Regions from separate parts of the Vibrio sp. NH-7 genome, predicted to be linked through region 2. Evidence: predicted binding sites of a transcription regulator. Region 2 holds the regulator's gene; the other holds the start of a gene.
The links. The regulator PurR, encoded in region 2, represses purine synthesis genes. The targets are predictions, from matches to a motif close to TNANGNAAACGTTTNCNTNA.
Positions count from the first base shown of each region.

Region 1: ACUALS_RS10910 (NCS2 family permease) is a predicted target of PurR. The motif match lies at 1,663-1,682, and genes of this name have one in related genera.

Region 1 covers NZ_CM132187.1:2,350,766-2,358,307, forward strand. Annotated here, with positions in the region: gene ACUALS_RS10905 (xanthine phosphoribosyltransferase) at 1-138, opposite strand, end outside; gene ACUALS_RS10910 (NCS2 family permease) at 353-1,642, opposite strand; gene ACUALS_RS10915 (aminoacyl-histidine dipeptidase) at 2,672-4,144, shown strand; gene ACUALS_RS10920 (ATP-dependent zinc protease family protein) at 4,425-4,865, shown strand; gene rimK (30S ribosomal protein S6--L-glutamate ligase) at 4,865-5,770, shown strand; gene ACUALS_RS10930 (succinylglutamate desuccinylase/aspartoacylase family protein) at 5,730-6,824, shown strand; gene ACUALS_RS10935 (sodium-dependent transporter) at 6,902-7,542, opposite strand, start outside.
Region 2 covers NZ_CM132187.1:1,067,749-1,075,290, reverse strand. Annotated here, with positions in the region: gene cmoM (tRNA uridine 5-oxyacetic acid(34) methyltransferase CmoM) at 1-389, opposite strand, end outside; gene elyC (envelope biogenesis factor ElyC) at 503-1,309, shown strand; gene torR (two-component system response regulator TorR) at 1,358-2,071, opposite strand; gene torD (molecular chaperone TorD) at 2,307-2,954, shown strand; gene purR (HTH-type transcriptional repressor PurR) at 3,170-4,177, shown strand; cyclic di-GMP riboswitch class I at 4,323-4,409, shown strand; gene ACUALS_RS05090 (TfoX/Sxy family DNA transformation protein) at 4,611-5,204, shown strand; gene ACUALS_RS05085 (TVP38/TMEM64 family protein) at 5,375-6,070, shown strand; partial or broken gene ACUALS_RS05080 (putative signal transducing protein) at 6,067-6,371, shown strand; gene ACUALS_RS05075 (alpha/beta fold hydrolase) at 6,368-7,171, opposite strand; gene glgA (glycogen synthase GlgA) at 7,339-7,542, opposite strand, start outside.

The sequences.
Region 1 (7,542 bases), 1.3 Mb from region 2:
AAGAATTGCCCCTGGAACTAAACCACCACGGCTTACTGCCCAAATACCTTTCCACTGCTCCGCTGGCATCTGCTTCTCAGCCAACTCACGACAGAATGTGTGCATTTGGTCCCATGTGATAATGAATTTCTTAGCCATTGTAATAACCTAATAATTTGAAAAATCCGCATCCCCACAAAGCGTGACTGTCGGTTTGGAGTGCTTTAGCAAGTTGGGGAAAAGCTACGCAAACGTTTATTTTAACGGATGAGACTGGTAATACCAATGATTAACCTCTCCTCAAAACGAAAAAACATCGCTACAGCAGAGAAACAGCCATAGCGATGCTCAAAAATGTGATAGGTAAGTCTAATTAAGCAAACAAGTACTTAAGAATGAAGACTGCAGAAAGAACCCACACACTGATTGAAACTTCACGACCACGGCCACTCAACAGTTTAATCGCTGCGTAAGAGATAAAGCCAAGCGCGATACCTTCAGCAATTGAGTAAGTTAATGGCATTAGAAGACAAGTCACTACGACTGGAGCCGCTTCTGTTAGATCACGCCAGTCAACACTTACCAATCCAGACATCATTAGGATCGCAACGTAGAATAGCGCACCCGCTGTTGCGTAAGCTGGGATCATGCCCGCCAATGGTGAGAAGAAAAGAGCCAGAAGGAACAATACCCCTACTACGACAGCAGTAAGACCAGTACGACCACCAGCAGCCACACCAGCTGTTGATTCAACGTACGATGTTGTACTTGATGTACCAATCATCGCACCAACTGACGTCGCGGTAGAATCAGCCAGTAACGCTTTGCTTAAACGCGGTAATTTGCCATCTTCTTTAATAAGGTCCGCTTTTTGCGCAACGCCAACCAGAGTACCTGCCGTATCGAATAGGTCAACGAACAGGAATGCGAACACCACAGAAATCATACCCACCTCGAAGACATCAGCGATGTTCATTTGCATGAATGTTGGTGCAACACTTGGTGGCGTAGACATAATACCGCCCCACTGAACATCACCCAACATCAAACCAATCACTGTAATGATCAAAATTGCAATCATTACCGCGCCACGAACGCCTCGGTAGACAAGACCAATGGTCAAAAAGAAGCCAAGAGCAGCAAGAGCAGGCTGGAGACCAGTGATATGACCAAGACCAACCAAGGTTGCTGGATTGTCGACAACAATGCCTGAGTTTTGCAGGCCGATAAATGCCAAGAACAAACCGATACCTGCAGAAATGCCAGTACGAAGAGACATCGGGATCGAGTTGATGATCCACTCACGAACCTTAAAAATACTCAAGGCCATGAAGATGAGACCTGAGACAAATACAGCCCCAAGCGCAACCTGCCATGAATGCCCCATACCTAGAACAACACCGTAGGTAAAGAAGGCATTTAAGCCCATACCTGGAGCAAGCGCGATAGGATAATTCGCAACAAAACCCATAATGAAACAGCCAATTGCCGCAGCAAGACAGGTAGCGACAAACACAGCGCCTTTATCCATACCTGCATCTGCTAACATTGCTGGGTTAACAAAGATAATGTAGGCCATGGTTAAAAAGGTGGTAACACCCGCAATGATCTCAGTTTTAACGTTCGTGCCGTTTTCACTGAGTTTGAACAGTTTTTCGAACATGATCGAATCCTAAAAGGGTAAAAAGTAAACGGTTGCGTAATCGATTGGCCGGAATTATAAAGTTATAAAATTTCAAATTCCAGATAGAATTAACACTCTAATCAACATTTCTACCAACCAGTTTGTCTATTTAAGATCAACCGACCAATCTAGTGTAAAAATACCCGATAAAATTCAATCACTAAGACTGCGAACCATATAAAACACTGTTCGGTGTTTTTTTATACTTATGAGAAAAATTACCAGTTGGATTTGTGTAAGAAGCGCGGAGGGAATATGTGTTTATGCGAATAATATGCAGGGAACTCAAAGCGATAGAAGAAACACTTTATCGGTGTGCACTTTTTAATCGGAAAGCAAAAGGGATAAAAAAACGCCACTCAATTTGAGTGGCGGTTGAATCATGTCAGCTATATAGGAGCTGTAAAAAAATTCCAATATATAGGGGTGAACAAACTTGTTCGAGAGTCACAAACTTGGATTAGTATCCGAAGCTTGTTGGGTAAGTAAAGCTGCCTGTGTAAACTGAGCTGTTTAGCCAGAACGCTGCACTTGGTAAACCTTTCATAACTATCACCTTCTAAATCAATGAAAACTAAATAAACACTATTGATTTCTCGGTTCCTTGGAGGCGACAAATCGGACTCATCCTTTGAGCATTTTCTCTTCGCTTTCGAAGTTGGTGTAAATATACCCCAAAGAAATTTAATTACAAGCACAAAAGTGATAAAAGTCACAAAAAGTTCACCAATTGACTTAGATCAAACAAATATTGTAATTTAATTACAGTTATATCAATTTATTATTTTTGTTTCTTACACCTGATAAGAGTCCGGTAACATAAGCATTGCAGATAAAATCAGTATTCTGTGATAGCAGCGAAACAAATCCTCACTTCTTTCTCTACACCCGCATCTCGGAGAGTGCTATTCTGTGCGTCTACTTAATAGGTCACATCTAGATTAATCATCTGAAATTTGAAATGTTGAAGTCATAAGATCTGGCATTATTCTTTATAAGGAGTCATCCGTGTCTGAATTCCATTCTGAAATCAGCAACTTATCACCTGCTCCACTATGGCAGTTTTTCGATAAGATCTGTTCCATCCCTCACCCTTCTAAACATGAAGAAGCGCTTGCCCAATACATTGTCAATTGGGCGACAGAGCAAGGTCTAGACGTTCGTCGTGATCCAACAGGCAACGTGTTCATTAAAAAACCAGCAACACCGGGCATGGAAAACAAGAAAGGCGTCGTTCTGCAAGCGCACATCGATATGGTGCCGCAGAAGAATGAAGACACCGATCATGACTTCACTAAAGATCCAATCCAACCGTATATCGATGGCGAATGGGTAACAGCGAAAGGGACGACTCTGGGTGCTGACAATGGCATGGGCATGGCATCGTGTCTCGCAGTACTTGCCTCTACAGATATTAAGCACGGTCCAATCGAGGTTCTGCTGACGGTTGATGAAGAAGCAGGCATGACAGGCGCGTTTGGTCTTGAGGCAGGTTGGTTGGAAGGTGAGATCCTTTTGAACACTGACTCAGAGCAAGAAGGCGAAGTCTACATGGGTTGTGCGGGTGGTATCGACGGTGAAATGACTTTCGATATCAAGCGTGAAGCAATCCCAGCAGGTTACGTGACTCGTCAACTAGTGCTAAAAGGCCTAAAAGGTGGTCACTCTGGCTGTGATATTCATACAGGTCGTGGTAACGCAAATAAATTGGTTGCACGTTTCCTTGCAGGTCACGCCCAAGAGCTTGATCTTCGTCTAGTGGAGTTCCGTGGTGGTAGCCTACGTAATGCGATTCCTCGTGAGGCTTTCGTCACTGTCGCGGTTCCTGCTGAAAACGAAGCAAAACTGGCAGAGCTATTTGAGTTCTACACCAACCTATTAAAAACTGAACTCGGTAAAGTCGAAACCGACATTGTTTCTTTTAATGAAGCCATCGACACCGATGCTCAAGTTTTAACCATCGCAGATCAGCAACGCTTCATCGCCGCTCTAAACGCATGCCCAAATGGTGTGATCCGTATGAGCGATGAAATCGAGGGCGTCGTTGAAACTTCTCTGAATGTCGGTGTAATCACCACTGAAGAAGACAAAATTCAAGTTCTCTGCCTTGTGCGTTCTCTTATTGACTCAGGTCGTCAGCAAGTGGAAGGCATGTTGACTTCAGTTGCTGAGTTAGCAGGTGCAAGTATCGAGTTCTCTGGCGCTTACCCTGGCTGGAAACCGGATGCAGATTCTGAAATCATGGCTATCTTCCGTGATATGTACGAAGGCATCTACGGCCACAAGCCAAACATCATGGTAATCCACGCAGGCCTAGAATGTGGTCTATTTAAAGAACCTTACCCGAACATGGATATGGTCTCTTTCGGTCCAACCATCAAGTTCCCTCACTCTCCAGATGAAAAAGTGAAGATTGATACCGTTGCCCTATTCTGGGAGCAAATGGTCGCTCTACTAGAAGCTATTCCAGAAAAAGCGTAAATCATTTCGCATTAGTTAAACTTATCTAAAAAGCCAGCTCAGATTAGCTGGCTTTTTTAATACCTCAGCTTTCCTTTTGATAAATTTTCTTTGTCGTCACGGTGAGTTTTTTTCGTTAGTCACACCGAATCTCGGTTGCTAAATTCCCCCTCCTTGAAGCGCCTATGGGTACATTCTTACTCTCTTCAAGCACAAGACTCGGCACAAATTCGACCGGTCATGTTGGGGATGTTCACTTCACCCGAACATCTTAAATACTCTCTAAAAATATGTTACTGCGATGAAAGAAAAACTATTAGTCGGCTGGCGAGAAACTCTTAGCCTGCCAGGTTTAGGTATTAATGAAATTAACGCAAAAATTGATACCGGAGCCAGGACGTCTTGCTTACACGCGTTCAAAGTAGAGAGCTTTAAAAAGGATGAAGCTCTATGGGTTCGCTTTTGGATCCACCCAAAACAACATGACACGGAATTCGAAACAGTCTGTGAAGCGAAAGTCATTGATGAGCGTATCGTTCGCGATTCAGGTGGCCATGAAGAAGCACGCTACGTGATCGAATCAGAACTGAGTATTGGCGGAAAAAGTTGGCCAATCGAAATTACATTAACTAATCGCGAAAATATGGCTTTTCGCATGTTGTTAGGTCGCACTGCAATGCACGAGCGCATCATTGTCGACCCTGTTGAATCGTTTTTAGTCCCTTTCGAGGAAAGCAAATAATGAAAATTGGTATTCTGTCTCGCAACGCGAACTTATACTCAACAAAGCGTTTAATTGAAGCGGCAGAAAGCCGTGGCCACGAAGTGAAAGTGATTGATGCGCTGCGTTGTTACATGAATATCAACTCAGAGAAGCCAGAAATACACTTCAAAGGTGAAGAGCTATCTGGTTTTGATGCGATTGTTCCTCGAATCGGTGCATCAGTCACCTTCTACGGTACAGCGGTACTTCGCCAATTCGAAATGATGGGCGTATACCCAGTCAATGAGTCGGTCGCCATCACTCGTTCACGTGACAAACTGCGCTCAATGCAACTATTATCACGTAAAGGCATTGGTATGCCGATCACTGGGTTCGCAAGCAAGCCTGATGACGTCAAAGACCTACTTGAAATGGTCGGTGGTGCACCCGTAGTTATTAAGCTACTTGAAGGCACTCAAGGTATCGGTGTGGTTCTCGCTGAAACTCGTAAAGCTGCAGAAAGCGTGGTTGAGGCATTCATGGGGCTAAAAGCGAACATCATGGTGCAAGAGTACATCAAGGAAGCGGGCGGCGCGGATATTCGCTGTTTCGTGATTGGTGACAAGGTGATTGCTGCGATGAAACGCCAAGGTGCAGAGGGTGAATTCCGCTCGAACCTGCACCGTGGTGGCAGTGCATCTTTAATCAAGATCACTCCTGAAGAACGCCGTACCGCCGTCGCAGCAGCGAAAATAATGGGTCTAAATGTGGCTGGGGTAGATCTACTCAGATCAGACCGTGGCCCATTGGTCATGGAAGTAAACTCATCTCCAGGTCTTGAAGGTATTGAGGCCGCAACTGGTAAAGACATTGCTGGAATGATTGTCGAATTTATTGAGAAGAATGCGGCAAGTAAAAGGACAAAAACTCGTGGCAAAGGCTAAAAAGAATAGCGCATTTGAATTTCTCGGCGAGCTTGTCTCGCCGGGTGAACGTAAGGTCATTGAGTTAGAAGCTGCCAAGCTTTATACCCACTCACCTCTATCAATTCCTGTAGAGATCATCAACGGCCGCTTAGCGGGTCCAGTTCTGATGGTGAATGCCGCGATCCATGGTGACGAACTGAACGGTGTCGAAATCGTAAGACAGCTCATCAACACCATCGACGCAAGCAAGCTAAAAGGGACGGTTATCGCCGTTCCTATTGTTAACGTATTTGGCTTTATCCATAAATCGCGTTATCTACCAGATAGACGTGATTTAAACCGCTGCTTCCCTGGCAGTGAGAAAGGATCGCTTGCATCACGCATGGCGCATACTTTCTTCTCTCAAGTAGCGAAGCGCTGTGATTACATTCTGGATTTACATACTGGTGCGATCCATCGTACAAACTTGCCTCAGATCCGTGCTGATCTGAGTAACCCAGAAACCCTAAGAATTGCTCAGGCGTTTGCGACGCCAGTTATCGTCGATGCTCCACTTCGAGACGGTTCTCTGCGCAGCGAAGCTGAACGCCTGGGCATTCCTGTACTGACATACGAAGCGGGCGAAGCACTGCGCTTTGAGCCAATCTGTATCAGTGCAGGTTTCATCGGTGTACAGCGCGTGATGCAAGCCATTGGTATGCTACGCTCAAGCCGTAAAAAGCTGCCACCTCATGTGATTGCAAAATCCACCAGCTGGTTGCGTGCGGAAAGCGATGGTATCTTGCGTACTGTCGTCACACTGGGTGAGAAGGTAGAGAAGGGCCAAGTATTGGCGTACATCAGCGCACCTCTTGGTCACAGTGAAATTGAACTCACGGCTCGCAAAGGCGGCATTGTTATCGGTCAACAGACACTACCTTTGGTAAACGAAGGCGATGCTATCTTCCACTTAGCTTACTTTGAGCAAGATGACGAAGAAGTCGAACAGGTCGTAGAAGAGTTTATTGAAGAAGTGACGGACCTTGATGTTGATCCTTTGACGACGGGTCAAATCAACACTCCAGCTCAGTAGACTGAACCGCTAAAAACAAAGAGCCCGCATAGTGATATGCGGGCTCTTTGTTTTTTGTGTTGATGAGGTTTAGGCAATTAACCAAATGATGCCCAAATAACAGTCGCGACAAGGATCGGGCAGACAAACTTCACGTAAGCTGGCCATAGCTTACCAAACCACCCCTGAGTAAACTCCGGGCACCCTTGCTCTAGCTCTTTAATCTTAGAATGGCGATTCCATACCCAGCCACCAAATAAGCAGAATAGTAAAGCTGCTGCTGGCTGCAGATATTGAGTAGCAACCATCGCCACCAATCCAAATAGCTCCCCAAAGTTGTACACGATGATGACACTCAACAGCGCAATCAAGCCACCAAGTACCCAACTCGTTGACGTACGTTTTGTATTGAAACGCTCGCTGACCAGAGCAACCGGACACTCCAGCATCGAAATAGATGACGTCAAGGCGGCAATGGTTAGTAGCAAGAAGAACACAATGGCAAACAGCTGACCAAGCAAGCCTAAACTGTCAAACATCAGTGGCAGCACTGTGAACACTAAGGTATCAGAACTGAGTAGCGAACCATCTTCAGCATAAATCTGTACGCCCTTTTGCATCGCAACAAACATGGCAGGCATAACCACCAATCCAGCAATAAACGCAACTGCAGTATCCACGAGCGTAACGTTCATCGCCATCTTCGGTAAGTTCTCTTTCTTACTCAGATAAGAGCCAT
Region 2 (7,542 bases):
TCGACTAACCACTCCATCACCGCATGGAACATCACCATATCAACTGGACTATCGAGATGTTGACCAATTTCTTGGACTGGAGAATGAATCAAGCGATACTGCTCAAGCAAGTTATTTTTTTCAATATCCTGTTTCGCCAGTTGCAGCATTTCCGAAGATAGATCACATAACGCGACTTGGTGTCCGAGCTTGGCAAGCTTTTGCGACATTTGTGCTAATCCACCACCTGCATCCAATATCGTTAATTCACGTTTGTCGCCGTCAATAGAAGACAGTAGTTGCTCTAAGTCTTCCCAAACAATGACTTGGCGAATCTCTCCTTTATCGGAGCCGTAAATATTTTTTGCAAATTTGTGGGCAATATCGTCGAAATTACGGTCTTCAGTCACAGCAGCTTAGGGTATCATGTCCAATCGTGCTGCTATTCTGTCACAAGAAAAGCAGGAATAAAGAGGGTTTCTCTTAAAAAATAATCAACTGATGTTTTTTCGGACTATTTAGTATGTTTGAGCTGAAAAAAGTGGTTTCTTCTCTTCTGATGCCGCTACCGGCAATGCTTATCATCGGCCTATTGGGCTTGATGTTGATCATGTTCACTCGAAATCAAAAGACCGGCTGTTTTATCGTTCTTTTCTCTTTTATTGGTATGTTCCTTATTGCGTTTCAGCCAGTCTCCTCACGGCTATTGATGCCACTTGAGCGTCAATATTCTGCGTTCTTTCCCGTTGACGAGTCGATTGATTACGTGATGGTACTAGGCAGCGGCCATGTGGTGGATGACAAAATCCCACCAACGTCCGAGTTAAGCCGCACAGGTTTAATGCGCCTTGCTGAAGGCATTCGTGTTATGCGTATTTATCCTGGTTCGAAGCTCATATTGTCGGGTTACTCGGGAGAATCAGACATAAGCAATGCTCGCATGATGGCCAAAGTGGCACTCGCTCTAGGCGTGTCTAAATCTGATATTATTTTGCTTGAGACTGCAAAAGACACATGGGAAGAAGCACGCCAAGCTGCCGCCTTTGTGAAACACAAGAAAATGGTCGTGGTGACTTCCGCGAGCCACATGAAACGGGCATTAAACGAGTTTCACTCAGCGGGCTTAAAACCCTACCCTGCACCAACAAACTACTTAGCTCACGATAACGTTACAGAGCCTTGGTCTAAGTACACACCCAAGGCAGTCTACCTAGAGCAAACCGAACGCTACTGGCATGAGACACTAGGAATCTTGTGGCAAAAACTCAGAGATTGGGCGTCGGAGTATGAGGAACAACACGTCATCGAAGCTCCAGAAAGCCAACTATAAAACAAAAAAACCGAGGTACATGCCTCGGTTTTTTACTCAATTCAAGGGTTAGTCCCCAGCAAACATGTAACCTTCACCGTGAACCGTCACAAAAATTTGAGGGTTCTTAGGATCAAATTCCATCTTAGCGCGCATGCGACGAATGAGAACATCGATCGTACGATCGTTTGGTGCATCCACTCGATGGCTAATCATGTTCAAAATGCGCTCACGGCTCAATACTTGATTTGGGTAAGACGACAGCGCAACCAGCAGTTCATACTCAGCTTTAGTCAACTTCACTGGTTCACCAGCACGACTTAACGCTCGTCGTTGAACATCAAATGTCCACTCACCAAAGCGTACTATGTTGCCATCTTGTTTGTCTGCATCGACCGTGCCTGATGAATTGCGCGCTGCCGAAATACGCCACAGCAAGTTTTTGACACGAACTAACAACTCTCTTAGCTCAAATGGTTTTGTGACATAATCGTCGGCGCCCATTTCTAGACCGACAATCTTATCAATGCTATCCGTGCGTCCTGTAACCAGGATAATCCCAATGTCTGACTGACTGCGAAGTTCGCGTGTTAGCATCAAACCATCCTCTCCAGGAAGATTGATATCCAACATCACTAAATCTATCGCATTGTTTTGTAGTGAATCACGCATTTGCTCGCCACTTTCGGCTTCGCTTACGTGGTAACCTTCATTCTGAAAGTAACCAACTAGCTTGCTGCGAGTTACTGCGTCATCTTCTACAACTAATACGTGATAGCTCATTTACACCACTTATTTACATTGGTCATCGTTCTAACGAGTATTCTATTCATAAACAGTAACATTTCTAGTATTTGTTACTTTAAAACCAAGAAAGATGATTTTTTCTTGATTCAAGACAAACCTAGGTCATCTGTTCATATTTTTCCATTTTTAGACTCAATTCTATACAGCTGACATTATCGCTGTTCATCTTTATTGGGTACACTAAACGCAGTTATTTTAGGAGCCTGACCTAATGCAAGAAATTAAATCATTCAATGAAAAACGCGCGGAAATCTATTGGTGGCTATCGAGCTTATTGGCGAAAGAGCTCACTCAAGAGGCGTTAGACCAATACCATTCAGCCGAGATTCGTTCGTTTCTCTCTGGGCTTGGCGACAACCCAGACCTAAAACCTTCTGTCGACAACTTAGTTGATGCACTAAATCGACTTATGGACCGTGAAGACGCGCAACTTGAGTTAGCCGCAGATTTTTGCGACTTGTTCCTTAAATCAGACAGAGACTCTGCCCTTCCATATGCCTCTATGTATGTGGGCAAAAGCGGACTACTTAATGACGAGCCAGCAAGAGAAATGGAAGCACTAATGCAAAAGCATGGCGTCCAAGTTGATGAAAGCCTAAACGAACCTGCGGATCATATCGCGATTGAACTCGACTTCCTTGGTAATCTGATTATTCGCTCGAATGAGCTTGAAAGTGATGGTGAAATGGAAAACGCACTTGAAGAGCAAGACAAGTTCATCAACCACGCACTACTTAATTGGGTGCCAAAGTTCGCCGCTAAGTGCAAAGCTTTAGATGATTTCGGATTCTACTCTGCCATTGTGATGTTAATGGTTGCGTTTATGGAACTTGACTCTCGCTACCTAAAAGGCGAATAAATACGAGCTTTTGTGACCACGAGCAGGGAACAAAAACGTTTTTATTTGCGCTTAGTTTGTTTGCGGTCTAGAATCGTGACCGCAAACGATAAAAATGAACGAATTAAATACAAACCGCTAATTATAAGCGGTTTTTGTGTTTCTGATACTTTCTGCCAGATTATCCTACACTTAGGAATATTGTTTCGTGGCAGTCATCGACAGGACAAAACCTTATGGCCACCATAAAAGACGTAGCGCGCTTAGCCGGCGTATCAACAACTACTGTATCTCACGTAATTAATAAAACGCGTTTTGTTGCCGAAGCGACCCAAGAAAAGGTCATGGAAGCAGTAACAGAGCTAAACTATGCGCCTAGTGCCGTTGCTCGAAGCTTAAAGTGTAATACAACACGAACGATTGGCATGCTGGTGACTCAATCAACAAACCTCTTCTTTTCAGAAGTTATTGATGGTGTTGAGAGTTACTGTTACCGCCAAGGTTACACGCTGATTTTGTGTAATACCGGCGGCATCTATGAGAAGCAACGCGATTATATCCGCATGCTTGCAGAAAAGCGCGTAGACGGCATCTTGGTAATGTGTTCTGACCTCACAGAAGAACTCAGCGAAATGCTTGACCGTCATAAAGACATTCCTAAAGTGGTCATGGACTGGGGTCCTGAGAGCTCACAAGCTGACAAAATCATCGACAACTCAGAAGAAGGCGGCTATCTAGCGACTAAATACCTGATTGAGCGTGGCCACAAAGATATTGCTTGTTTGAGCGGGCACTTCGAAAAAGCAGCATGTCAGGAGCGTATCGCAGGCTTCAAGCGAGCAATGAACGAAGCGAACTTGGCAGTTGATGAAGACTGGATCCTTGAAGGTAACTTTGAATGTGACACTGCAGTCCTAGCCGCAGACAAGATTGTTGCAATGGATAAACGCCCGAGTGCCGTTTTCTGCTTCAATGATACGATGGCACTGGGTCTAATGAGCCGCCTACAACAAAAAGGTATCCGCATTCCAGAAGATATGTCCATTATTGGTTACGACAACATCGAGTTAGCGGAATACTTCTCTCCACCGCTCACGACTGTTCACCAACCGAAACGACGTGTCGGTAAGAACGCGTTCGAAATTTTGTTAGAGCGTATCAAGGACAAAGAACACGACAAGCGAGTGTTTGAGATGCACCCTGAAATTGTCGAGCGCTGTACCGTGCGCAACCTCAACAAATAACATCATCACTCAGCGCCTGACTCTTTGATTAATTATCAGTCAGGCGCATATAACCCGCCAAATTACTGGACTAAGATCACATTTACTCACTACAAGTGTGATACTTACCTCAAATATTATTTATTCTTAACTTGTTCGATCAATGCCACGAACAGGGCAAACCATTTCGAAAGGATGGGACGCAAAGCCTCCGGCCTTAAGTATACTTATACAAGGTAGCGGGGTTGCCGATGGCAAAAATGCAAAACTAGTACATTAAGCTTTCTCGTAAACTGGACGCGTCTCAATACTGAGTATGAGCAGACATGGAATTCGTCGAGATTTTACGAAGTGTTTTCTTGTATGACACCTTACTGACAAAATTTCTGCATTATTTTGCTAATCTCTCGGACCTGAATTGGTGGCGTATACATATACACCGAGAAAATACAGCATGGATAAACCAATACTTAAAGACTCAATGAGACTATTTGAGCAACTTGGTCAAATTAAGTCTCGTTCAATGTTTGGCGGCTTCGGCATATTCGCAGATGAGACGATGTTTGCTTTAGTGGTCAACGATAAGCTTCATGTAAGAGCGGATGCTCAGTTAATCAAACAGTGCAATGCCCTTTCTTTGGAACCCTACGTCTACAAAAAACGTGGTTTTCCCGTTGTGACTAAATATTTTGCTTTAAGCGATGACATTTCCTCAGACAATGAAAAAACACTGGCATTGGCAAGACAAGCGCTGATCGCAGCAAAAGAAGAGAAAAAAGTACAATCGAAAGCGAAACCAAATCGCTTGAAAGACCTACCCAACCTGCGCTTGGCAACGGAAAGAATGCTAAAGAAAGCCGGGATTGACGATGTCGAATCTTTAGAAGAAGCGGGCGCTGTTAAAGCGTACAAGGCGATTCAATCGACACACTCAGCAGAAGTGAGCGTTGAACTGCTGTGGGCACTAGAGGGAGCAATCAGGGGCACACATTGGTCTGTTATACCACAAAGCCGAAGACAAGAACTACTGAATAAATTGAGCAACTAGCTCAATCAATCGATGAAAAAGCCAGCACTTGCTGGCTTTTTTAGTCTCTAAGGAAATATTTTCTTCTCGCTCTCGTTCTTATTGTCTATATCAATCATTCCCTATACTAACTTAAGTATGTAACTATAGGGTCAGAGTTATCCTTGCGAAGAGTATTAAAGGACGCGATTATGAATAAAAAATTGATCTTGGGGATAGTCTTAGTTGCGCTTATCGCCTTTCTGGCGATGAACTTTGGACAATACCTGACGCTTGAAAATGCGAAAGCTCAGCAGCTTGCACTCTCAGATTACATCAGCGAAAACTTCGTCTTCGCCGCATTGACTTACTTTTTCGCCTACGTCGCCATAACCGCGTTTTCCATTCCTGGAGCAGCCGTTGTTACGCTTCTGGGCGCTGCGCTCTTTGGGTTTTGGACAAGTTTGCTGTTGGTCTCTTTCGCCAGCACCATTGGTGCCACGCTCGCCTTTTTAAGCAGCCGTTTCCTATTGCGAGACTGGGTGCAAGGAAAGTTTGGCGATAAGCTGAGTGCGATTAACCAAGGTGTAGAGCGTGATGGGGCGTTTTATCTATTCTCACTAAGGTTGATTCCTGTCTTCCCTTTCTTTCTTATTAATTTACTCATGGGATTAACGCCTATTTCGGTAGCTCGATTCTATTTTGTCAGCCAACTAGGTATGTTACCCGGCACAGCCGTTTACTTAAATGCGGGTACTCAGTTAGCGCAAATCGAGAGCCTTTCTGGCATTGTCTCGCCTTCTGTCTTAGCGTCATTTGCTTTACTGGGTCTTTTCCCAGTCATTGCGAAATGGGTCATGAATAAAATTAAATCATCGCCATCCGCACAAAATGGCTCGGCGTCATGAAAATCTACTCAGCGAGTAATCCCCCCGAAGCTCACATTGTCTGTGAGCTTTTAAAGTCTCAAGACACAGCTGTGAAGTCCGTGGTGAAGGGATATTCGGGTTGCAGGGAGAAGTCCCATTTGGTGAAAACAGCGAGCCTTATGTTTGGCTTTTAGAACCAAATAAGTGCAATAAGGCGAATGAGATCATCGACCAATTTAGGACAATGCAAAATGGTAGTGACTGGCACTGCAGTCAATGTGGAGAAGTCAACGAATCACAATTTGGGGTTTGCTGGCAATGCGGCACCGCGGCAGATTAAGTCGCCTTAATTTGCTGTTGTATAAAGGCAATCGAATGCTGATTGAACTCTTCCGGACGCTCTACATTACATACATGTCCACAATCAGGAATCTCAAGCAATTGACTCTGTTGGTGAACGGCAACCATCTCTTTCACTGGCTTAATAAACATGTAGTCTCGCTCTCCCATTAGATACAGCGTCGGAATTGGCAATTCTCTATCTTTGAAATACTTCATTAATGGGTTTACTTCTGCCGTGAGTATAAACCAGCGCTTAAACTCTTTCTGACACAGTTTTTTGGCTTCGCGGATAAACAGGTGACGTGATTCTTTCTGTGTACGCTGTGGCATTACAATATAAGCAAACAAGCTGTATAACCACATATAAGGCACGATGTGTTTACATAAGTTGCCCAGACGCACCAACACTTGTGAACGCGTATTCAGGCGTGTTACTGCCCCACCCAGCACCATGGATTTCACTCGCTCCGAAGCAAGCTCTGCGATATTTCTTACGATGATCGTGCCTAAAGACATCCCAACGAAGTGTGCTGATCGAATCTTGAGATGATCCAGAACTTGGAGAATGTCTTGCGTGACCGCCTTAAACGTGTAGCGGTTCGCCATGATCTCCTTTAGCAGCTGATTTGATCGCCCGTGCCCTCTTAGGTCTATGAGCAACAAATTGAAGTGCTGCTTGTACGCTTTGATTTGTTTGAACCAAATAGACGAACTGCCTCCGGCTCCATGCACAAAAACCACCCACTCATTGCTTGTTGGGTGTTCAAATGTTTTGTGAAATAGCATTTCAGAGTTCATAGTGACGTTCAGAGTTTCTTACTGGAATAACTTGGAAGCAGAAGATTAGCACAAACTAATGCAATTTTAATTCAGCTTATGTCATTTCGTGTTACTTATCTTGTCTAAAATTGAAAAAATACAAAAAAAGGCGTCATACGACGCCTCAATATACTTAGCTTGTTCCGTTAGCTATTAAGCGCACTGTGATAAAGCGTCAAATACTCATCCGCCGCTTTGCTCCAGCAGAAATTTTGCTCCATTGCGTATAGTTGCACGCGTTTTACTTCGTTAGGTTGTTGTGCGTAAAGCAATAACGAGCGCTGTAAAACAAGAAGCAACGCAATCGGTTCAGGCTCATCGAATACAAACCCCGTTGCGCTCGCAGGGTT